Regions from separate parts of the Rhizobium sp. UBA1881 genome, predicted to be linked through region 1. Evidence: riboswitches for the same ligand, from Rfam matches in the RefSeq annotation. Region 1 holds a riboswitch; each other region holds the start of a gene.
The links. Region 1 has a riboswitch for cobalamin ahead of B3605_RS06255 (ABC transporter substrate-binding protein). Riboswitches for the same ligand answer to the same signal wherever they lie in the genome.
Positions count from the first base shown of each region.

Region 2: it holds a riboswitch for cobalamin, as region 1 does, so the genes downstream of both, cobU (bifunctional adenosylcobinamide kinase/adenosylcobinamide-phosphate guanylyltransferase) here and B3605_RS06255 (ABC transporter substrate-binding protein) in region 1, are expected to answer to the same signal.
Region 3: it holds a riboswitch for cobalamin, as region 1 does, so the genes downstream of both, bluB (5,6-dimethylbenzimidazole synthase) here and B3605_RS06255 (ABC transporter substrate-binding protein) in region 1, are expected to answer to the same signal.

Region 1 covers NZ_DDHH01000057.1:185,385-193,174, reverse strand. The annotation lists gene eutC (ethanolamine ammonia-lyase subunit EutC) at 1-686, opposite strand, end outside; gene B3605_RS06275 (ethanolamine ammonia-lyase subunit EutB) at 679-2,064, opposite strand; gene B3605_RS06270 (class I SAM-dependent methyltransferase) at 2,323-3,120, opposite strand; gene B3605_RS06265 (ABC transporter ATP-binding protein) at 3,133-3,903, opposite strand; gene B3605_RS06260 (FecCD family ABC transporter permease) at 3,900-4,895, opposite strand; gene B3605_RS06255 (ABC transporter substrate-binding protein) at 4,937-5,968, opposite strand; cobalamin riboswitch at 6,214-6,452, opposite strand; gene B3605_RS06250 (c-type cytochrome) at 6,501-6,887, opposite strand; gene B3605_RS06245 (ABC transporter substrate-binding protein) at 7,005-7,790, opposite strand, start outside.
Region 2 covers NZ_DDHH01000169.1:22,088-29,877, forward strand. The annotation lists gene B3605_RS20870 (LysR family transcriptional regulator) at 1-738, shown strand, start outside; gene B3605_RS20875 (entericidin A/B family lipoprotein) at 892-1,047, shown strand; gene B3605_RS20880 (hypothetical protein) at 1,054-1,401, opposite strand; gene B3605_RS20885 (cobyric acid synthase) at 1,840-3,294, shown strand; gene B3605_RS20890 (chloride channel protein) at 3,291-5,081, opposite strand; cobalamin riboswitch at 5,328-5,719, shown strand; gene cobU (bifunctional adenosylcobinamide kinase/adenosylcobinamide-phosphate guanylyltransferase) at 5,831-6,349, shown strand; gene cobW (cobalamin biosynthesis protein CobW) at 6,354-7,403, shown strand; partial or broken gene B3605_RS20905 (cobaltochelatase subunit CobN) at 7,675-7,790, shown strand, end outside.
Region 3 covers NZ_DDHH01000134.1:16,228-24,017, forward strand. The annotation lists gene B3605_RS16390 (pilus assembly protein TadG-related protein) at 1-116, opposite strand, end outside; gene B3605_RS16395 (TadE/TadG family type IV pilus assembly protein) at 113-535, opposite strand; gene B3605_RS16400 (DUF1003 domain-containing protein) at 709-1,233, opposite strand; gene B3605_RS16405 (LTA synthase family protein) at 1,321-3,216, opposite strand; gene B3605_RS16410 (TolB family protein) at 3,491-4,324, shown strand; cobalamin riboswitch at 4,350-4,534, shown strand; gene bluB (5,6-dimethylbenzimidazole synthase) at 4,575-5,261, shown strand; gene B3605_RS16420 (DUF2865 domain-containing protein) at 5,275-6,393, opposite strand; gene B3605_RS16425 (NADP-dependent malic enzyme) at 6,536-7,790, opposite strand, start outside.

The DNA.
Region 1 (7,790 bases):
GCCTGCTCCATCGACAGGCCACCCTCGCGCATGTTTGAGACGCAGTTGCGCCGGGAATCCGGCGTGCCAACGGATGGCTCGTAGGTGATATAGGCGCCGAGACTGTCGGCCGCGGAGAGACCGGGCCTCTCGCCGATCAGCACGATTGTCATCCGCGCACCGAGAATTTCGCCGATCTCGTCGGCAAGCGCCACCCGCGCCTGCCGCGCGACGGCAACCGGGCCGATCGACGAGCCGGCGCGGCTCAGAAGGCCAAAAAGCTCGCGCACGAGCGAGATCGCATTGATATCGACCGCACTCGACGAGAGGCCGTCGGCTATAGTGATGACGACATCGCAGCCTTTGGCCTCAGATGGCAGAGCATGCAGTCGCTCGACCGAAGCGCGCGACAACTTGCGGCCAAGATCAGGCCGGCGCAGATAGCTGCCGCGATCCTCGGCCATGCTTTCCACAGAGACGACATCCAGCCCGAGCGCCATGAGGTCGCTCTTCAGCCGATCTTCGTCGACCGTCGACCATACAGCTTCGCGGGCCCGGGCATGATCAAGCAGGAAGGCCAGCTGCGCCTTGGTCGGCGCGCCGGATCCGAAGCGCCCGAGCGCGACACGCGCATCGGTCATCTCGGACAAATCGACGGTGGCCGGCTGGAGATCGGCTCTTAGTTCGGTGGCGGTGGATTTAGACAAGAACGGCCCTCGACAGGTAATCGGTCAGCATGGCAGGCGCACCGGACAGCGCGCCGGCTTCATTGGTCAGTCCGACATCGCGAAGCCACGTCTCGAACTCCGGCGCCGGCGGGCGCCCAAGGGTCTCGCGGCAGAAGACGGCGTCGTGGTGGGACAGCGACTGGTAGTTCAGCATGATGTCGTCGGCGCCGGGTACGGTGATGACGAAATTGACGTTTGCCGCGCAGAGCAGCGTCAACAGCGTATCCATGTCTTCCTGATCGGCATCGGCATGGTTGGTGTAGCAAACGTCGACGCCCATCGGCAGGCCGAGCAGCTTGCCGCAGAAATGATCCTCGATGCCGGCGCGGATGATCTGTTTCCCGTTGAAGAGATATTCAGGCCCGATGAAGCCGACCACGGTGTTGACGAGCAGCGGATCGAACTCGCGCGCGACGGCATAGGCTCTCGTCTCCATCGTCTGCTGGTCGACGCCGAAATGCGCGTCGGCCGAGAGTGCTGCTCCCTGCCCGGTTTCGAAGTACATCAGGTTGGCGCCCGGCATGCCGCGCTTCAGCGATAGTCCGGCATCCTGCGCCTCCTTCAGCAGCGCGAGATCGATGCCGAAGCCTTCATTGGCCTTCTGCGATCCCGCAACCGACTGGAACATCAGATCAACCGGCGCTCGCGCTTCAACCGCACGGATGGCTGTGGTAACGTGGCCGAGACAGCATGTCTGGGTGGGTATGGCGAGGCGCTCGCGGATTTCGTCGAGCAGCGAGACGATCCGCACATAGTCCTCAACACTATCAGTCGCCGGATTGACGCCGATGACGGCGTCGCCGGAGCCCATCAATAGACCGTCGATCGCCGAAGCGGCAATGCCGCGGCTGTCGTCGGTCGGATGGTTCGGCTGGTTGCGGGTCGACAAGCGGCCGGTCAGGCCCAGCGTGTTGCGAAAGCGCGTGACGACCTGCCGTTTGGCGGCGACGGCGATCAGATCCTGCAGCCGCATGATTTTCGAGACGGCCGCCAGCATTTCCGGCGTGATGCCATAGGTGACCGCCTCGAGTGCCCGCTGATCCGTTTCCGGCTTCAGCAACCACTCGCGAAACTCGCCCACAGTGAACGAACTGATCGGCGCGAAAGCTTGCGCGTCGAACTGCCTTGAAATCAGCGTCGAGACCTCGTCGATCTCCGATGGAATGACTTCTTCGGCGAGAAAAGCCTTCAGTGGCAGATCGGCAAGTGCCATCTGGGCTGCGAGCCGCTCGACCGGTCCGCTCGCCGCGATACCCGCGAGCTGATCGCCGGAGCGTTCCGGCGTCGCTTTTGCGAGGAGGTCCTTGAGATCGCGAAAGCCGAAGCGCGTTCGTTCGATCGTCGTGCTGTATGCCATTGTGGGAGTCCTAGCGTTCAAGGGTCTCAGCCCACCCGATCCAATCGGGCTGACTGACAGGCGTATTCCTCCCTTGAGACTGCCGGCGCTCGGCCTTTTGAGACGGTGATCCGGCCTCCCGTGCCGATCACCGCAAGCATGAGCGCCATGCCGTTATGCGCAGATGACCTCGTCTAGCCGATCACGTCAACATGCTGCGATGGCAACAGGCTGCAAAATTCGCCGACGGCATCAAATCCACCGCCTTTGCGCGATAGATCAGGCCTCTTCACCTTGCGAGACGCCGGCGGATTTGGCCACGAGAATGAAGCGCCGATAGACCAGCGTCCGAAGCCGGTTACGCAGATTGGCGCCGCGCCGCTGCGCCTTCGCGATCGGTCCATGCGACGCGATCTCGAAACCTATGAAGCCGGCCTGCGTCAATTGCGGAATAAGATCATCTGGCCGCAGGCCGGCGCCGAAGGGGAGCGCGGACATGATCGCCGAATGGCGCTCGCTCATCGCGCCATCATAATGCCGATCCGCGCCGCAGAAACGATCGATCCGGCGGATGAGCCATGCTGCGGCGCGGCCGAGCCTTGTCGGCTTCGCCCAGTCGCCGTCGAAGACCAATAGCGTGCCACCCGGCTTCAGCACGCGATGCCACTCGCCGAATGCCTTTGCGGGATCGGTCAGCGTCCACACCAGATGCCGGCAGATGATGGCATCGTAGCGGCCATCCGGCTCCATCGGATTTTCAGCGTCTGCCAGCACAAAGCGCAACCGTTCCTTGCCGGTATGCTTGGCCTTGGCGATTGACAGCATGGCCTCGGAGAAATCCAGCGCGGTCACATCATGGCCGAGATCGTGGATCACCGCCGTGACCTCGCCGGTTCCACAGGCAAGTTCGAGGACACGCAACGACGCCGGCCCCAGATGATCGCGCATCGGCTGCTGCCAGGCGTCGAACTCCGGTCCACGCGGTATCCTGTGGCCGAAGGCAAGATCGAAAGTCTGCGAGCGCTTGGACCAGTAGTCCCGGATCTCTTCCTTCAAATCGAAATTGGTTTGTCTAATGGACATCGAACCTCAAGAAATACAGCCAAGAAAATGGATATGCTGCCGACCATGATGCGGCGAGCGCTCGATATGGGCGCGCACTCCGAACACATCGGCGATCAAGCCTTCGGTCAATACCTCGTCCGCCGGTCCGACCGCAACAAGCCGACCCTGGCTAAGCACAGCAATCCTGTCGCAAAACATGGCGGCGAGGTTCAGATCATGCAGCGCAACGATGCAGGTGACCGGCAGCTTGGCAACCAGCGACAGGATTTCGAGCTGATGCTGGATGTCGAGGTGATTGGTCGGCTCGTCGAGCAGAAGCTCGGTCGGCGTCTGCGCCAGCGCGCGGGCGATATGCACCCGCTGCCGCTCGCCGCCCGACAGCGTATGCCAGAGCTGCCGCGCCTTCTCGACCATGCCCACCTGCCGCAGCGCATTCTCGACCGCTTCTTCATCATTGGCGCTCCACGGCGCCAACGGACCGCGATGTGGCGTGCGCCCGAGACGGACGACCTCAGTGACCGTCACCTGTGTTTCCGTCGTGGCCTGCTGCTCGACAAAGGCAACACGCCGGGCAATGTCGCGGCGTGCCAGCGTGTCGATGCCGGTATCGCCGAGTGCAATGACACCGCTCTTCACCTTTCGCAGCCCGCCGATCAACCGCAGCAGGCTGGACTTTCCCGAACCGTTCGGCCCGATTAGGCCCAGCGTCTGGCCGGTGGGGACCTCGAGACTTATGCCCTTGACAACAAGCACGCCTGACGTTGCCCAGTGCACATCGCTGATGGAAATGCTCATGCGGGCCGCCTCGCCTTGTAGAGAATGAGCGCGAATGCCGGCGCGCCGAAGAGCGCGGTGACCACGCCGATCGGCAACACCTGCTGCGGGATGATGACGCGCGAGACGATATCGGCGACCACCATGAAGATCGCTCCGGATATCGCCGTTGCCGGTAACAGGCGCCCATGCCCCGGCCCGACCACGAAACGCGCCGCATGCGGAATGACCAGCCCGACGAAGCCGATCGAGCCGACGATGCTGACCATCGTCGCGGTAAGCAGCGCCGTGAGCGCAAGCAGCACGATCCGGATACCAGCGACCGGAATGCCGAGCGCCGCCGCAGCATCGGTACCGAAAGTGAAGGCATCGAGCGCGCGGGCGTAAAGCATGCAGACGAGAAAGCCGGCGATTGCAACGGGAGCGGCAAGATAGACATCCGTCCAGCGTACGCCGGAAAGGCTGCCGAGCAGCCAGAACATGACGCCGCGCGCCTGCTCGGCATTTGCCGATGTCGTGACGATATAGGACGTCAGCGCGTTGAAGAGCTGCGAACCGGCGACACCTGCGAGGATGATACGGTCCGTCCCGCCGCCGGAGCCCACCGCCAGCAAAGACACCAGCAGGAACGCCGCGACCGCGCCGACGAAAGCGCCGGCGGAAAGCGTCAACACGCCATAGCCGAAACCGAGGATCATGACGGCGACGGCCCCGGTAGACGCGCCGGCCGAGATGCCGAGTACATAGGGCTCGGCCAGCGGATTGCGCAGCAACGCCTGCAGCACCGCGCCGCATAGCGCAAGAGCCGCTCCGGCGCTGGCGGCGACAAGCGCGCGGCTCAGGCGATAATCCCAGATGATGCCTTCATGGATGCGGCTGAGTTCAAAGCCGGTGCCAAGCAAGCGGTTCGCAACGGCCTTGGCCGTCGTGTCGACAGGAATGGAGATCTCGCCGATAGACACGGCGAGACTGATGACAAAGCCCAATGCCACGACGGCAAGGACGAAGAGCACGAGCAGCGCTCTCCATCCTCGGTGGGCTATCGACGCGTGCCTCACTTGGAAAGACCGAAGGACTTGATGCCGGCGGCAAGGCGTTCCAGGCCGTCGATGGTACGGATCGTCGGGTTCATCGACTGCGCATCCATCTCGACGAAGTGCCTGTTCTTGACGGCATCGAGCTGGCTGGTGACCGGGTCCTTTTCAAGGAAGTCGATCTTAACCTTCGGATCGTCGGCAGCGTAGCGGCGACGGTCCATGGTGGCGATGACGATGACTGCAGGGTTGGCCTGCGCGATCGTTTCCCAACCGACCAACGGCCACTCTTCCTCGGTGCTGACGACGTTGCGGGCGCCGAGCGTTTTCAGAATATAGGCCGGAGCGCTGTTCTTGCCGGCGATAAAGGCATCGCCCTGCACTTCCTTGCTGGAAAACCAGAAGGCGACAGGCAGATCCTTTGCCGACCCGCCAAGCGATGCCACGGCATCCGCTTCGCGCTTCTTCAAGTCAGCGATCAGGGCCGCGCCGCGATCCTGGATATCGTAGATCTCCGCCAGTTCGGCGATCTCCTGGTAAATCAGCTCCATGGTGAAGAGCTCACTGCGCACGCCGTCGCCACCATCGGTGTTGACCTTCGCGACGCAATCAGCCGGCGAGACATAGGTCTTGATGCCAAGACCGGCGAACTGCTCGCGCTTGCCGACCGAGCCTTGCGTGCCGACATGCCATTCGAACTCGGCCGCAACCAAGTCCGGCTCCTGGCCGACGACGGATTCGAAACTCGGATCATTGTCGGCCAGCCGCTTGATCCCTTTGTTGACCTCGGCATAGGCGGGCAGCACCGGCCCGACCCAGACCGCCGTGCCTACGATCTTGTCGGCAAGGCCGAGCGAGTAGAGAATTTCGGTCATGCCCTGGCCGATCGACACCGTCTTCTTCGGCGCGCTGTCGAATGTCACCTGCTGGCCGCAATTGGTGATCGTCAGCGGGTAGGTCGTTGCCGCTGCATGGGCGGCGGGGAGAAAGGTGGTAAAGGTGCAAGCCGTCGCGATCGAAAGCAGCGCGGTTCGCAGGATGATGCGGTTCATATTGGTCCTCATGTATGACTGAAGCCCGCAGCCGACTGGCCGCGGCTGTGAAACTCGACGCGGGGACCGCCGCGGATGATGCAGGACGACACAGCAGAGCGCTCGCCTGAAATCATGCGGCGGCGAAAACTATCGTTGGATCACGGACATGAGATTTGTGGAGGGGAATAAAGCGGGGCCGCGCCAGCGGCTGACGTCAAAAACCATCATATGATGCTCCTCTCCGGACAACCCCGTCCGGGATGGTGGACACTGTTTTGACGGCAGGTCTCCTGGCTTGCGAATATGCACCTGACATCTGCCTTCCCACGAAGAGCTTCGCAGTGGCATGGCGTTCGAGACGAACACCACAAGAACATCAGGCAATCCGCTTACAGTTGCGGGGGCAGCCACGGTCTTGGCCCCATTCGGGTCGTCCGCACCGTGTTCCCTATTAATCCCGTCGGAAGTCATCCCTTCGGGAACCATCAGGTGTGACTTAGGCGATCCGGCGCCGAGGCGTCAAGCCGTGGCGGACCGACATTTGGCGCGTCTAGGGATTGGCTCGGAGATAGCCGATCAGGTCGGTGATCTCCGATGTCGTCCATAGGCCGCCGAAGCTCATCTTCGTTCCCGGCACTTTCTTCTTGGGGTTTGATAGAAATTCCGAGAGCGCCGCCTCGTCCCAGACAAGTCCGCCGGCACCGGCCGTCTTCATCGCTTCGGAATATCGGTAGTCGGGCAAGCTTCCGGCTGGACGGCCGACGACACCCTTCAGATGCGGGCCGAAACCGTTGCGATCGGAATCGACCGTGTGACAGGCAACGCACAGCCTGAACACCCGCCGTCCATGCTCGACATCCTCGGCGGATGCCGCGGATGTCGTCACGAGCAGGCTCGCGATCGAACAGATCGACGGAAGGATTGAGCGCTTTTTCATATGTCGATGGCCTGTCGTTGTGTTTGCCAAATGCATCTGCTTAGCCAACAAAGCACATAGGCGCCCAGACCAGACTGGTGCGACATGGGAGCACATCCCCCATGTCGCCTGGCGCTTCTACTGCGCGGTCTTGATCTTGGTGACCTCTTCGGCGCTCAATTCGCCGACCGTCGTCACCTCGCCATTGCTGATCTTCCACAGGCGGAACGGGCCGGTGATATCGCCGTACTTGTCGAAGCTGACAGGGCCGATGACACCTTCATACTTCACCGGCTTGCCGTCCTTGATGAGCTGCAGCGCCTTGGCGAACTCTTCCTTGCCGGCATGGATGGGCGTGCCGCCCTCGGCGACAACTTCCGGCATGGCTGCCTTGATGGCGGCCGCATCGGCCTTGCCGGCCTTGGCAATGGCCAGCGCCACGATCGCACCCGCGTCATAAGAGCGGTCGGCGGCCGGGGCCGAAGGCGAGATGCCGCCGGAGAAGGCTTCGTAGTTGCCGGTGAAATATTCGGTCGACGCCGTCGGGCTGGTGCCCGAGGAGGTGCCGTAGGCGTTCTCCAGATACTGCGCGCCGACGCTCTCGATGAAGTCCTTGGAGTTCATGCCGTCATTCAGCAGGAAGGTCTGCTTGCCACCGCCGGAAACCCAGGCGCGGGCGATGGTCGCGCCATCGACGGGGGTGCTGACGAGATAGAGCGCATCGGGCTCACCAGCCATGGCGGCGCTGGCTTCGGACGCGTAGCTCGACTGCTTCTCGTTATAGGGTGTCGTCGATGTGATCGTGCCGCCGAGCTTCTGGTATGCGGTCGCAAACTCCTTGACCATGTTGACGCCGAAGTCGTTGTTGACGTTGATGATCGCGATCTTTTTCAAGCCCTGATCCATCGCGAACTTCGCGGCGGC
Region 2 (7,790 bases), on a different contig from region 1:
GGCGCGACGTTGTTTCTGCGCGACGCGCGCTCGGTGTCGCTGACGCAGCACGGAGAGGTGCTTCTCTCCTACGCGCGCAACATGCTGGCTCTCTCCAACGAGGCGGTGTCGCGCTTCATCATGCCGGAGTTGAGCGGCGTCGTGCGGCTTGGGGCGCCCGAGGATATCGGGGAGCGGATACTGCCCGGCATCCTGAAGAACTTCGCCGAGAATTTTCCAGGCATCATGGTCGACGTCACCATCGACATGAGCCTTGGGCTGCGCAAGCGCATGGAGGAACAGAGGCTCGATCTGGCGCTGATCAACTGCGCCACGCGCCCCCTGCCGACCGATGGCGAGATCGTCTATCGCGAAAGGCTGGTCTGGGCAGGCGCCAAATGCGGCACCGCGCATCGGCGCGAGCCTCTGCCGATCTCCATCTGGGAAGAGGGTTGCATCTGGCGGCTGGAGGCGCTTGCGCAGCTTGAGCGAATGAAGCGGGATTTCCGCGTGGCGTTTCTAAGCGGCCATACGATGGCGCAGCGCGCCGCCGTGGTCTCCGATCTCGCGATCGCGCCTCTGCCGCGCTCCTATGTCGGCGAGGACATGGAAATCCTCGGCGCGCAGGACGGGCTGCCCGAGCTCGGCTCCTTCGATATCCGCCTGTTGACCGTCTCGCAGATGACCGCGCCGATGAAGACGGTGGCCGAAAGCATCCGGCTGGCATTCAGCGAGAAGGCCAAGGCGATCGCCGCCTGACGGCCATTCGGGCACGGTGTTGGTGCCCGGCTAATATCGCTCATTTAAAAAAGAGAAGTCCGGCTGAAACCTTTTTGGGTTCAGTGCGTTATCAGCGCGCAGCAGTCGCGTGACTGGCTGCGGAGAGCGGTTTTTAACAAGGGATTTTCGACTATGACCACCACGGTAAAGATTGGTGCTGCCATCATGCTTCTTTTCACTCTTGCCTCTTGCGCCAACACCATCCGTGGCGTCGGTCGCGATACGGCGAACGCCGTCAACGCCACGCAGGATGCTGGTCGCAACGTCAATCACGCCGCTCAGCGTTAAGCCGGCTCAGATCTTCGCCTGCGGATAAGCTTTCTCCAGCCCACCCGATGCCGTCAGGCCTTTGCGGAAGGCGGCATAGGCGGGATGTTGGCTTGACTTGGAAGCTTCCATAAGACGAATCTGGAGACGCGGCGGTGCGGCGTCTCCAACCCATTTTCCGAATGCCTCGAGTTTCAGCGAATTCAGGAACGGTGCGCGCGACGCATTGTCGAGGTAACGATGGACGCCATCAATCAGGCTGTCGTCCTGCGCCGGATTTTCCATGATCAGCCCAAGATAGGACTTGTCCTGTTCGCCCAGCGCGGAAAACTTGGCGGCGATCGTCTCGGAATCGGGAAACGGGGCTGAGGTCATTGTCATTCTCCATGTCGTGTCATTCGTCGCTGGACGCGGCGAGTCGTCTTTGGCGACTTATATGCAACGCGCTTGCTTGCGGAAACCTCTCGCCCGTGCGGCAGCCTGTCTCAACCGCTCATATCGTTGCCGAAACAAAATCGTCAAAAGGGCGCGAATTCATATTTGGTTAAGTGCTCACTAACCATCCGGTAACAATGTGTCGCTAAGAATAGCGACGTGGCGGGGGACAACCGCTGCTTCTCCGGATCAGGTATTGCGTCCCGGGGAACGTGAGCTTCGCCGTGTTCGGGCAAAGCGCCAGCGTATTTCGGCAAGCCGCGCGACTTCAGGTCTGCGCGGCTTTCGCATTTCAAGCGGCTGCGATTGAGCCGTTGTGATTGACCGAGGCTGAAACACCGTTGTACGCCCTCTTCAGTTTTGAGGAGCGCCGCGCCAATGACCAAAGCCATCATGCTGCAAGGAACCGGCTCGGATGTCGGCAAGACGGTGCTGGTCGCGGGCCTGTGCCGGCTGGCGGCCAATCGCGGTCTCAAGGTGCGCCCGTTCAAGCCGCAGAACATGTCGAACAATGCCGCCGTCGCCGATGATGGGGGCGAGATCGGGCGGGCGCAGTGGCTGCAATCGATGGCCGCGCGCGTGCCATCCTCCGTGCACATGAACCCGGTGCTCTTGAAGCCGCAATCGGATGTCGGCAGCCAGATCATCGTGCAGGGGAAGGTCTGGGGGCAGGCCAAAGGACGCGACTACCAGCGGCTGAAGCCGCAATTGCTGGACTACGTCACCCGGAGCTTCGAGGAGATTTCGGGCGGCGCCGATCTCGTCATCGTCGAGGGGGCGGGGTCACCGGCGGAGATCAACCTACGGCCGGGCGATATCGCCAATATGGGCTTTGCGACGCGCGCCGACGTGCCCGTAGTTCTGGTCGGGGATATCGATCGTGGCGGTGTGATCGCCTCGCTGGTCGGGACGCACGCGATCCTGTCCGACGAGGATCGGGCGATGATCTCGGGCTATATTATCAACAAGTTTCGCGGCGACGTGTCGTTGTTCGACGACGGGATTGCTGCTGTCGGGCGGTTCACCGGCTGGCCCTGTTTCGGCGTCGTGCCATGGCTGAAGGCCGCCTCGCGGCTGCCGGCCGAGGATTCGGTGGCGCTGGAGCGGCTGGCGAGAGGGCAGGCCGGGGCGCTGAAGATCGCGGTTCCGGTGTTGCCGCGGATCGCCAACTTCGACGATCTCGATCCGCTGCTGGCGGAGCCGGATGTGGAACTGGTGTTCGTGCGCGCCGGCGAACGATTGCCTGCCGATGCGCAGCTGATCATCCTTCCGGGCTCGAAGTCGACCATTTCCGATCTCGCGGATTTGAGGGCTCAAGGCTGGGATAAGGATCTCGCCGCGCATATCCGGCGCGGCGGACGGGTCATCGGCATTTGCGGCGGCTATCAGATGCTCGGGCGCATGGTGCGTGATCCGCTGGGCATCGAGGGGAGCGTGCGCGAGATCGAGGGCCTTGGGCTACTCGACGTCGAGACCGTCATGGACGCAGAGAAGACGGTGCGCAACAGCGTGGCGGTTTCCGCGGAGAATGGCGAGGCCCTCTCGGGCTACCAGATCCATCTCGGGATTACCGAAGGCGCCGATCGCGTGCGGCCTTTCGCGATCGTCGATGGCAAGCCTGATGGTGCGATATCCGGGGACGGGCGGGTCGTTGGGACGTATCTGCACGGGCTGTTTGCAAGTGACAGCTACCGGTCCCGGTTGCTTGCGAGCTTCGGCCTCACGGGCCAAAGCCGCGACTATCGCGCCGGCGTCGAGCAGGCGCTTGACGAGGTTGCAGCCGAGCTCGAAACGCATCTCGATAACCGCTGGCTGGACAACCTGTTGGGTTAGATCTCGCCGGAGACCTCGCGGCGGCGGCGGTCCAGTTCTTCGCTGTAACGGCGCAGCGTGTGGGCTTCGCTGAGCTGGCCGACCACGGTGCGCTCGACGAGGTTGTTGACGACAGCGAGCGCTTCGCTCTCGGTCTTGTCGAAGATCGCGGCGGCCTGCTTGGCGTTCATCTGTGGCGTCAGGAAGTCGTTGCGGTAGCGCACGAATTCGTCGAGGCCTTTGCTCTCGTCGGCGGTGTCGGTGAGGTTGGCGTAGATATCGGGCACAAGCACAAGACCGGCATATTTGCCACTGTCCTCGACCAGGATCACGCGCTGGGCCGAGCCGATCGGGAAGCTTTCCTTGAATTGCTCGATGCTGATGCCGACCTTCGCGGTCTTGACGTCGGCGCGCATCAGCTTGTTGACCGTCAGATTGCGGATCCAGCCGACATCATGGGCGCTGCGGATGCTTTCGCCACGCAGGTGAAAACGCCATGTGGCGAAGGAGTAGCCGAAGGTGCTGCGCACGACCAGCGACGAGGTGATGACGGCGGCCAAGACCAGTGCGGTGATCGGGAAGTCGCCGGTGATCTCGAGCGCCAGGAAGGTCATTGTCAGCGGCCCGCCGATGACGGCCACGGCAAGCGAGCTCATGCCGACAACGGCATAGATGATCGGCGTCAGCGTCGCATGGGCAAAATAGGGGGCCGAATAGGCGAAGAACTTCCCGAGCAGCGCGCCCATGAACAGCGAGGCGAAGAACAGGCCACCGCGGAAGCCGGAGCCGATCGAGATCGCCGAGGCCAGCGCCTTGAGCAGGAAAAGTCCGATCAGCACGGGAATCACGACCTCGCGGTCGAGATTGAGATGTAGCGCGCCATGGCCTGCCGACAGCACCTGCGGCGTCACCAGCGCGAGCAGCCCGACAATGATGCCGCCAAGCGCCGGGCGGAAAGGGAGCGCGATCGAGCTGCGGCGTGCGAGCTCCTCGATAAAGGCGACGCCCTGCATGATCAGGATGCCGATGCCGGCGCAGAAGGCGCCGAGCAGGATGGCGGGCACATAGTCGGCCGGCATGACGGTGCCGAAATCGCCGACATCGATGATGAAGTCGCTGCCGGCCAGCAGCCGAGCGACCAGCGTGGAAACGAGCGCCGAGACGACGACCGGCGTCAGCGACACGATCGTATAGGTGCCGATGATCAGCTCGAATGCGTAGAAAGCGCCCGTCAGCGGCGCGTTGAAGGCGGCGGCGATGGCGCCGGCGGCGCCGCAGCCGACGAGGACGCGCAGATCGGCGCGGCGCAGTTGCAGCTTGAAGCCGAGCTTCGAGGCGATGCCGGACGCCAACTGGGTGTAGCCGGCCTCGAGGCCGACCGAGGCGCCGAAGCCGTTGGATATCAGGTTTTGGATCGCGACGATGATGCTGTCTGTCAAGGACAGGCGGCCACCGTGCAGTGCGTTGGCCTCGATCGGGTCGACCATCGGCTTCTTGCGGGTCTTCGCCAGCACATACATCAACAGGCCGAGCAGGATGCCGCCGCAGACGGGGGCGGCCATCAGCAGGAACTTGTCGTCGATCTGAGAGGAGCTCAAACGCTCGACATCGCTGATCCCGAAGATCAGGCTGTGCATCTCGCGCGAGATCAGGCTCATGCCGGTGACGGCGAGGCCTGACGTGACGCCGATCAACGCGCCGGCCAGCACCATGCCCATTTCGCTGCGCCTGAGAAGCGCGCGCATGCGCCCCGCATCGAGCAGTGTGTGTAGCGGGCCAAGCCGTCTAAGATTGATTTTCAGGCGCATGATGGGGAAACTAGGCGGGCGAAAGCCCGTTCAAGGGTGGTAAAAGAGGGGATAGTTGCGGTGCTGCGCCGCGTGCGCTGCAAATGCGGCAAAAACCCGGCTGACGCAACAAGTTTTTATGACATTAAGTGCCTGATTATAGACGATAAATTTGGTAGAGATGATCGTCTTGAGGGTTGATATCAATCAATTTGGCCGGTGGGCGAGATTGGCGGTCGATTGACTTCGCAGTCGCGCTTGCCTAACCATGGATCGATAACGGATGGTTCCGGATCGCCAAAAGCGGTGCGGATGAAAAGGGAATGTGACGGGGTGGACCCAACCAGGGCGCCTTCATCACAGCCGACCCCGCGACTGTAGAGCGGTCAGGGTCTTCCATCCGGCGTCGGATGCTCTCAAGCCGGCTGCCTGCGTGGTGCAGGCGGGCGAGGAGCTGAAGACGGCGGAAAAGCCACTGGCAATGCAAGCCATGATCAACCGGGGTTGGACGCCTCCTTATCTACGAATCGTCCGCCTTTTCATGATTGCAGCCGGGAAGGCGAGGAAGAACCGATGGCACGATCGGGATGGCCTGCGTGGCTATCCCGATCGCGCCTGGACCCGCGAGCCAGGAGACCTGCCAATCGTGCCGGGCGCAAAGCCCACCCCTGGGCAAGTGTGCCCGATGCCAGCACGGAGGTTGTCATGGCAGATAATGAGACTTTGGCGTCGGCGTCAGGCTGGACGCGCTCCTGTGAAGTCGTCCACGCATGACGACCGCATCCTCTACGCTTATTTTAGGCGGCGCCCGCTCCGGCAAGTCGCGCTTTGCCGAACAGCTCGTCATCGACAGCGGCCTCGATCGCCACTACATCGCCACCGGCCGCGCCTGGGACGAGGAGATGCGCGCCCGGATTGACCAGCATAAGGCCGATCGCGGCGATCTCTGGACGACGCATGAGGAGCCGCTCGATCTCGTCGGCCAACTTGCCGCGATCGATGGCGAGGGGCGGGCGGTTCTGGTCGATTGCCTGACGCTGTGGGTCACCAATCTGATGATGGATGAGCGCGATATGGCAGCAGAATTCGCGGCACTGGCCGCCTATCTGCCGAAGGCCAAGGCGCGCCTCGTAATCGTTTCCAATGAAGTCGGCCTCGGCATCGTGCCCGAGAACCGGATGGCGCGCGAATTTCGCGACCATGCCGGACGGCTGCACCAGATGATCGCGGCGGTCGCCGCGGATGTGTATTTTATCGCGGCGGGACTGCCGCTGAAAATGAAGGGTTGAATTGATGAACCAGCAGAAGATCCCCGCCACCGTCATCACCGGCTTCCTAGGCGCCGGCAAGACGACGATGATCCGCAACCTTTTGACCAATGCGGGCGGCAAGAAGATCGCGCTCATCATCAACGAGTTCGGCGATCTCGGCGTCGACGGCGAAGTGCTGAAGGGCTGCGGCGCGGAAAACTGCACCGAGGACGATATCATCGAGCTCACCAATGGCTGCATCTGCTGCACCGTGGCCGACGACTTCATCCCGACGATGAGCAAGCTTCTGGAACGCGAGAACCGGCCGGATCATATCGTCATCGAAACCTCGGGCCTTGCCCTGCCGCAGCCGCTGGTCGCCGCCTTCAACTGGCCCGACATCCGCACCCAGGTGACCGTCGATGGCGTGATCACCGTGGTCGACAGCGCCGCCGTCGCCGCCGGCCGTTTCGCCGACGATCATGATGCCGTCGATGCCCGCCGCGTCGAGGACGAGACACTCGACCACGAGAGCCCGATCGAGGAACTCTTCGAGGATCAGCTCACCTGCGCCGACCTGATCGTGCTCAACAAGACCGACCTCATCGACGGCGCCGGCCTTGCCCGCGTCCGCGAAGAGGTTGCTTCGCGCACGGCGCGCAAGCCCGCGATGATCGAGGCGAAGAATGGCGACGTGCCGGCGAGCGTTCTGCTCGGCCTCGGCATCGGCACAGAGGAAGATATCGGCAACCGCAAGTCCCATCACGAGCTTGAACATGAGGACGGCACGCCGCACGATCACGACGAGTTCGACAGCTTCGTCGTGGAACTCGGCCCGATCGCCGATCCGGCCGTCTTCGTCGAGAGCCTGAAGGGCATCATCGCCGAGCACGACGTTCTGCGCCTCAAGGGCTTCGTCGACGTTCCCGGCAAGCCGATGCGCCTGCAGCTGCAGGCCGTCGGCAGCCGCATCGACCACTATTTCGACCGCGCCTGGGCCGCCGGCGAGGCGCGCGGTACGCGGCTGGTGGTGATCGGGTTGCATGAGATGGATGAGGGCGCGGTGCGTCAGGCGATCGAGGCGCTGGTTTAAGGTTGATGGTTGAAATGGGCGCGTCCGGTTTTGAAGATTGCTTGAGTGGTGCCGTGTGGCCCCCTCATCCGACCCTTCGGGCCACCGACCGGGGTCGAGCCGCTGGTCTCGACCCGTCCTTCGGACCCCCGCTGGGGAGAAGGGACTCGGGGCCGGCCGCTCGCGCCAATCTTCCCTTCTCCCCCGCGGGGAGAAGGTGGCCCGAAGGGTCGGATGAGGGGGCCACGCACTCCGCGCCTACGAATAACATTTCCCGTAAAGACATACTGCCATGCACCTTCTCCTAGCCCAGCAGGGAACAATCAGCGACGGCGAGGAGGCGATCGATCTCGGTCAGTCTCCCGGCGACATCCTGTTTCTCTCGGCCGCCGACACGGAACTGGCGGC
Region 3 (7,790 bases), on a different contig from region 1:
ATTCCGAGTGCCAGCGTGGAAATGATTAATGGCGCCGAGAGCGCTGCCATGATCGCGATGTTGCCATCCCGGCGGGTGCTGAAACCCGCCAGATATCGCCTTATGCCTGGTTTCATATACCACCCATGCGGATGGTGGCGAAGCGGCGGATCTTGGTGTCCGGAAGCGGGAATGTGTAGAGATTCCAGATCGGTAAGGCGCTGGCGTCATACTCCGTCGTGACCGTGAACTGATTGGCGTTCGTGGGGTCGGTGGCGACAGTGACCTGGAGTTTCTTGCGGTCGATCAGCGGGTCGTTGAGGGTCGAGAGCGCGATGTAGTTGTTGACGAGCTGGGCGCGTTCCTGCTCGGAAAGGCCGGCCACCGCTGTGCGTGCCGCATCCGCCGTCAATTGCTGCAGCGCATGGGCGGCGCTCAGGTAGATGCCATAGGCGATCAGGGTGAGAAGGACGAGCAGGAAAACCGGTGCAACGATTGCGAATTCGATCGCGGCCGCACCCTGCCGGTTGGCGAGAAGACGTCGGGCATTCCTCATGCACTGCACTCCTTGCAATGGTCAACGCCGCAGCGAGGACAACCGAAGGATACATTTGCCCGTATTAATTTTTACTTACCTAATAAACCCCATGCGTGTACCCGCGAGATATTGGAGTGTATGAAAATGGCGCGCTACGCCTGTGGCCGGCTAAATTGTCCGTCGCCTCGATATCAGTCGCCCAGCTTGCGGGTGAGCCTGGCGATATCCTCACGCAGCGCGGCGATCTCGGTCATCACCTGCATGTCGATCTTCTGGTGCAGCGACAGCACTTCCAGCTCGGCCTTCAGGTTGACCTCATAGTCCTTCGCCGCCTCGAAGCGATCGCGCTCGGCCTGGCGGTTTTGGGACATCATGATGATCGGGGCCTGGATGGCGGCGATCATGGAGAGGACGAGATTGAGGAAGATGAAGGGGTAGGGGTCGAAGGCGCGGGTCGAAAGGATGATGGTGTTGATCACGCACCAGACGGCCAGGAAGACCAGGAAGGTGGTGATGAAGGCCCAGGAGCCGCCGACGCGGGCAATGCTATCCGCCATCCGCTCGCCGAAGGACGATTCGGCTTTCAGCGCGGCATTGATATCCGTCGAGATGATCTTGCGGGCATGGGCCTTTTCCAGCACGCGCTTTTCGATGTCGCCGAGTTCGTTGGCGGACTTGTCGAAATGCAGGTGGACGAAACTGGAGAGATTGTTCATGGCGCGACTCCCGATCAACTTATGTTGGCGGGGAGTATTCCGTTCTGCGCCAGGAATGCAATGCGGCAACGTGCATGTCTGCCGTGCTCAGGAGCCCTCGGCTCGTAGCCAGGAATGCTGCGGGAAGAAGCGCTCGACGGTCTGCGCCTTGCCGAACATCACATCGTGCTGGAGATAGCGATAGTCGCGGACCAGCGGATCAATGGTCTTGGCGTCGCGAACCCAATCCGGCGAGGCGGTGTTGTCGCGGGCAATCAGCTGATAGCGGTCGACGATCGGGTACTTCTTCTGCACGCGGCCGAGGAAGCCGGTATAGAACGGGTGCTCGTAGCCCGCGAATTTCAGCACGTGATAGGGCAGCTGCGACGGGCTGATGGTGCCGACGTTCTGCTTGACGCCCTTGCGGTTCGACCAGATGACAAGCGGCGTTTCGTGCTCCTGCTTCATGACACTGACGGAGGCCCGGCGCGTGGCGACCTGGTCGGGCATATAACCGGTATTCGTGTAGACGCTGCCGAGCGGTGGCAGGTGGTCGCCCCAGAGCACGATGATCGTCTCGCGATCGCGCTTGGATGCCCATTCGGTCAGCATCTTGAAGCTGTCGTCTGCCTCCTTGACGCCCTGCGTATAGGTGGCGAGCGTGGCGCGGTCGGCGTCGGTCAGATTGCCGGTGAAGTCGACCGTGTTGTTGGCGTAGCGATTGGCCTCGTAGGGGCCATGTCCCTGCAGGGTGACCGCGAAGAAGAAGAAGGGCCGGTCGAGCCCGTCAGCTTCCTGCATGATCTCCTTCATCAGGCTGTCGTCGGAGGCGAAAATGCCGCGCTTTTCCATGGTCGGCATGGTTTCTTCGGTGCGGAATTCCTCGAAGCCGAAATCCTTGTAGACCTCGTTGCGGTTCCAGAACCAGCCGCTGAACGGATGTAGCGCACGGGCCGCATAGCCTTCGCCGCGGAAGAAGGTGGCAAGCGACGGGATGTCGTTGCGGATATACTGCTGGTAGGGGATGCTGCCATAAGGCAGGAACGCATTGGAGAAGCCGGTCAGCGCCTCGAACTCGACATTCGCGGTCATGCCGCCGAATTCGGGCGAGAAGACGTGGCCTGACTGCGCCGCGCGGATCGTCGGCATCGGGTCTTCGGAGAATTTCAGCGTCTTCAGACGCGTCGGATCCCAGAAGGACTCGCTCATCAGCATGATCACGTCGGGCTTGTCGCTCGGACCGCTGAGATAGCCGTAATTGCGCGAGGGAATGGCGTCAAGCGCCTGCGCATTGAGGCCGGCGGGCGAGGCGACGTCGGCCATCGGGATGTTGAATATGAAGGCGAGGATGAAGCCGTTGCTGCGGTAGTTCTCTTTCTGGTCCCACATCATCGGCACCACCTGAAGGCGGTCGCGGATATAGGAATATTGCGAGTAATCCATCAGCGAGCCGAAGGCGGCGATGACGGGAACAGTTAGGCAGAGATTACGAATACGGTTACGGCGCGCCATCTTCGGCAGGCGTCGCCAGGCGTAGCGCCAAGCAAGCACAAGGCCGGTGACGGAGAGCAGGATGCCGACGGAAACCGCGATAGCCGTCATCGGGCGGTCGCGGACCATGACCGGAAGCAGCTCGAAAATCTGGCGGCCGAACAGCATGTCCGAGGGATAGAGCGGATCGGAAAGGTAGTGCTGCTTCTGATTGGAGACGAGCGCCGGGACGAGGACGAGCGGCAGGACGACCAGTGCAGAGAGGAAACGGCGACCGAGGACGGCATCGACGCACAGCATCACGATGGTAAGCATCACGACCGTGGTCATGCCGGGGCGCGCCGTAGAAGACAGAAATGCGCCGACGTCGGTTGCGCCGCCGCGGGCGATCACCTCGACCGAGAAGGTTGCAAGCAACGCCATCACGGCGGTCAGGGCGACTGCAATTGCGCCGCGCAGAATGGAGGGGCGGGTATCCGCGCCAACGCCGCCATAGAGCGCCGCCTCGCGCATTGCCGCTCCGGACTTGAAAACTTGGGCGATCAATGGCGGAACTCCAGTGTCATCTTAACGTCATCGAACTGTCACATCTTCGTCATGAACGCTAGATGAACCATAGTTGTTTCGCGGGCTTAACGCTTTTTTGATCACAAACTTTTCGGCAGCCGGTTGCCTCATTTCGCGTGGGCTCCGGATGGAGCCTCCCATTGCCGCGCGCGTGCGATCCTTGCGTGCCTTATTTAGCTGTCGTAGGTCATGGATATGTTCGCGTCAGAGGAGAGTTTGCATGCGCAGTTCCGTCGAGATCTACAACGTCAAGACGGGCGAGGCCCGTGTGATTTGGCAGACCGAGAGACTGGTCGAAGCCCCCAATTACGCCCCTGACGGCAGCTATCTCCTGCTCAACGACGAAGGTCTGCTTTATCGCCTGGCGCTCGACGGCTCGGCGAAGGTCGAGCATGTCGATACCGGCTTCGCGACCGCCTGCAACAACGACCACGGGATTTCGCCGGATGGCACCCGCATCGTCATCTCCGACAAGGTCGAGTTCGGCAAGTCGGCGATCTACACGCTGCCGATCGAGGGTGGGGCGCCGCAGCTGGTGACCACCAATCATCCGTCCTACTGGCATGGCTGGTCGCCTGATGGGAAGGAGCTCGCCTATTGCGGCATTCGCGGCGACCTGTTCGACATCTACACGATCGACGTGACCGGCGGCGAAGAGCGGCGGCTGACCAACGGCGAGGGGCGCAATGACGGGCCGGATTATTCGGCCGATGGGCGCTGGATCTATTTCAACTCCAGCCGCACCGGCCTCATGCAGATATGGCGTATCCATCCCGACGGGACCGGCGTGGAGCAGGTGACGCACGACAATTACGGCAACTGGTTCGCGCATCCGTCGCCCAACAACGACAAGGTGGTGCTGATTTCCTACGATCCGGATGTATTCGACCATCCGCGTGACAAGCATGTGCGGATGCGGATGATGGATATGGACGGGGGAAATCTCACGACGCTGTTCGAACTCTTTGGCGGACAGGGATCGATCAATGTTCCCAACTGGTCACCTGGTGGTGACGAGTTCGCCTATGTGCGATATTTCCCGGTCGAGGCTTGAGCGATTGCATCATGCGCGGTTTGTCGGCATAGGTGGCGCGTCGGGTGCCCGCAGGCTTGCGGGAGAATCGGGAATTCGGTGCGAGACCGGAACGTGCCCAACGCTGTAAGGCCGACGTCTGCCGCTTGATGCCACTGGCGCTTTTTGCCGGGAAGGCGTGGCAGACGGATGACGCCAAGTCAGAAGACCGGCCCGACAATCATAGACTGACCGCCTGGACAGCGGCCGGTTGTGTTGTTGGGGATTGACGATGCGACCAGACCAATCTGGCTCTCTTGCGAGAGCCGGTGCCTTTTCGACGAGCGAGCGCGACGCCGTTTACAGAGCCATCGAGACCAGACGCGACGTGCGATCCGAGTTCCTGCCGGATACGGTGCCTGATGATGTGATTGGACGGCTGCTGGCTGCTGCCCATCATGCGCCGTCTGTCGGCTTCATGCAGCCGTGGAATTTCATCGTCGTTCGCGATGAGGCCGTGCGATCGACCGTGTGGGAGGCCTTTGCCAAGGCCAATGCCGAGGCGGCGGAGATGTTTTCCGGCGAGCGGCAGCAGGCCTACCGCGCCTTGAAACTCGAGGGTATTCGCACGGCACCCGTCGGCATCTGCGTGACCTGCGATCCGGATCGCTGCGGCGACGTGGTGCTGGGGCGGACACACAATAGGCGGATGGATTCCTATTCGACCGTCTGCGCGGTGCAGAACCTGTGGCTCGCGGCGCGTGCGGAAGGCGTCGGCGTCGGCTGGGTCAGCATTTTCCACGAGGCCGATTTGAAGCGGGCGCTCGGCGTGCCTGATCGGATCGAGATCGTTGCATGGCTCTGTGTCGGCTATGTCGATCGGCTCTACGAGGAGCCGGAACTCGCAGTGAAGGGTTGGCGGCAGCGATTGCCGCTGGAGGAGCTGGTGTTTACCGATCGCTGGGGCGGGGGCGTGTAGCCCGCGACGCCTGTTACTGCTTCTGAGCCGGCGGTTGCTGCGGCTGGGCGCCCGGCATGGCTTGGTGCTTGAGGTCGATCGATCCCTGATCGCCGGCGAGGAACTGCGGGCCGACCTGGCGCACCTTGCCGGCACTGGGATCGTAGGGGCGGTCGGGGACCTGCGCCTGGGGCGCCGGCTGCTGTGGCGTAGGTTGGGTTTCGGGCTTGGCGGCAGCGGTGTTCGGGGTTTCGATCGTGGTGATCGAGCTCCGAGGCGGCGGGGCGCTCACAGACTGGTTGCGGCGCATCTGTTCGTAATAGGCGGGCAGATTGCAGCTGCAGGATGATTTCTCACCGGGCTTGCGGTTCTTGTAGGCGAATGCATTCGGCATGGCGCTGTAGGGCGCGCCTGTCGAGGCCGAGATCATGTTCTCGGTCTCGCCGCTGGAAACATCGTGATAGTAGAGCTCGGTTTCGATACCAGGGCACATCTGCTGGCAGGTGTTGGCGTCGCGGGCGAAATCGAAGGAGGTTGCGTTCGAGCGGATGGGGAAGAAGCCGCCGTCGCAGCTGCGCACGCAGATCGTGTTCAGATGCGTCAGCGGCTGGCCGCCGGGCGAGAACTCGTAGGAGCGCTGACGCTCGCCGCCGAGCGGGATGAAGGTGTCGCTGCGCATCGCCTGATCGTCGATGCTGGGCGGGGTCGCATATTGCGGCTCTTCATATTGCTGCACGGGCGCATTGCAGTTGTTTTCGTCGAGTGCTGCGAAGAGCTCGTTGCGCAGGCGGGCGTCCGGGCTTTGCGCGCGCAACTCGTCGCGACGCATCTGCAGGTCGGCGATGTTGTCGAGCATCTTCGCTTCGGCTTGCTCAAGCTCGCCGCAATAGCCGGCATTGTCGCCGCCGATGACCACCATGCTGCCGCTGCTGCAGCCGTTGCGGCGCTGGTCGCTGCGCAGCTTGCGAAGCTCGAGGTTCTGTTCGGTGATGGCGCTGGCGAAGCGGCGTATTTCGGGCGACATGCCGCCGCCGATCGTCTCTGCGATGGTCGCCAGACGAGCGCGCAGCTGACCGCATATCGGCGCCAACTGCGCATAGGCAGGGGCGGAAACTGCAATCAGGAGTGCTGCGGCCAGCGTGAGGCGTTTCAAGGCATCGTCCCGTCAGTGAGCAAATACCAAATGGCGAAGGGCGGACCATGGCCCGCCCTTCGATATACATTGCTTGTCTTAACAAGCTGCCGTTCAAAGCCTAACGCATTTTCAGCGTCCAAGGCAAATCACGCAGCCCAGATCATGCAGGCTGGGATGCTTCCACAACCGCGAGGGCCGCCATGTTGACGACGCCACGCGAGGTGACCGACGGCGCCAGGATGTGTGCGGGCATGGCCGCGCCGAGCAGGATCGGGCCGACATGCAGGCCGTCCGTCATCGACTTGACGACGCCGAGCGTGATGTTGGCCGCATCGAGGTTTGGGAAGACCAGAAGGTTGGCTTCGTCGTGCAGCGTCGTGTTCGGCATGACGCGCTTGCGCAACGTTTCCGAGATCGCGCTCTCGCCATGCATTTCGCCATCGACCTCGAGATCGGGCGCGGTGTCGCGGACGAGCTGCAAGGCGTTGCGCATCTTTGTGGCGCTTTCCGATTCACGCGAGCCGAAGTTCGAATGCGACACGAGGGCTGCGCGCGGCGTGATGCCGAAGCGCTTGATTTCCTCGGCGGCGAGAACCGCGGATTCCGCCACTTCCTCGGCCGTCGGATTGAACGTCACGTAGGTGTCGGTGAAGAAGGTTGCGCCGCGCTGCGAGATCAGCAGGCTGAGTGCCGAGAAATCCCGGACATTCTGGCGTTTGCCGACGATCTGGCGGACATCGCGCAGGTGCTTTTCATAGCGGCCTTCGAGACCGCAGATCAGCGCATCGGCCTCGCCACGCTTCAGCGCCAGCGCGCCGATAACCGTGGTGTTGGTACGAACGATGGTGCGCGCCGCTTCCGGGATGACACCGCGGCGACCGACCAGCGACAGGTAGAGCTCGACATATTCGCGGAAGCGCGGATCGTCCTCAGGATTGATGACGTCGAAATCGGACAGCGGACGGATGCGCAGACCGTAACGCTTCAAGCGCGTTTCGATGACCTGCGGACGGCCGATCAGGATCGGCTTGGCGATGCCTTCCTCGAGCAGGACCTGGGCGGCGCGGAGCACGCGCTCGTCTTCGCCTTCGGAGAAGATGACGCGCTTCTTGTCGGCATTCTTGGCGGCCGCGAAGATCGGCTTCATGACGAAGCCGGAGCGGAAGACGAAGCGGTTCAGCTGGTCGAGATAGGCGTCGAAATCGGCGATCGGGCGCAGCGCCACGCCGCTATCGGCCGCGGCCTTGGCGACGGCGGGCGCGATGCGCAGGATGAGGCGCGGATCAAACGGCGAGGGGATGAGATAGTTGGGCCCGAAGATCGGCGTTTCGTCCGAATAGGCGCGGGCGGCGACATCCGACGGCTCCTCGCGAGCGAGGGCCGCGATGGCACGCACAGCCGCCATCTTCATTTCC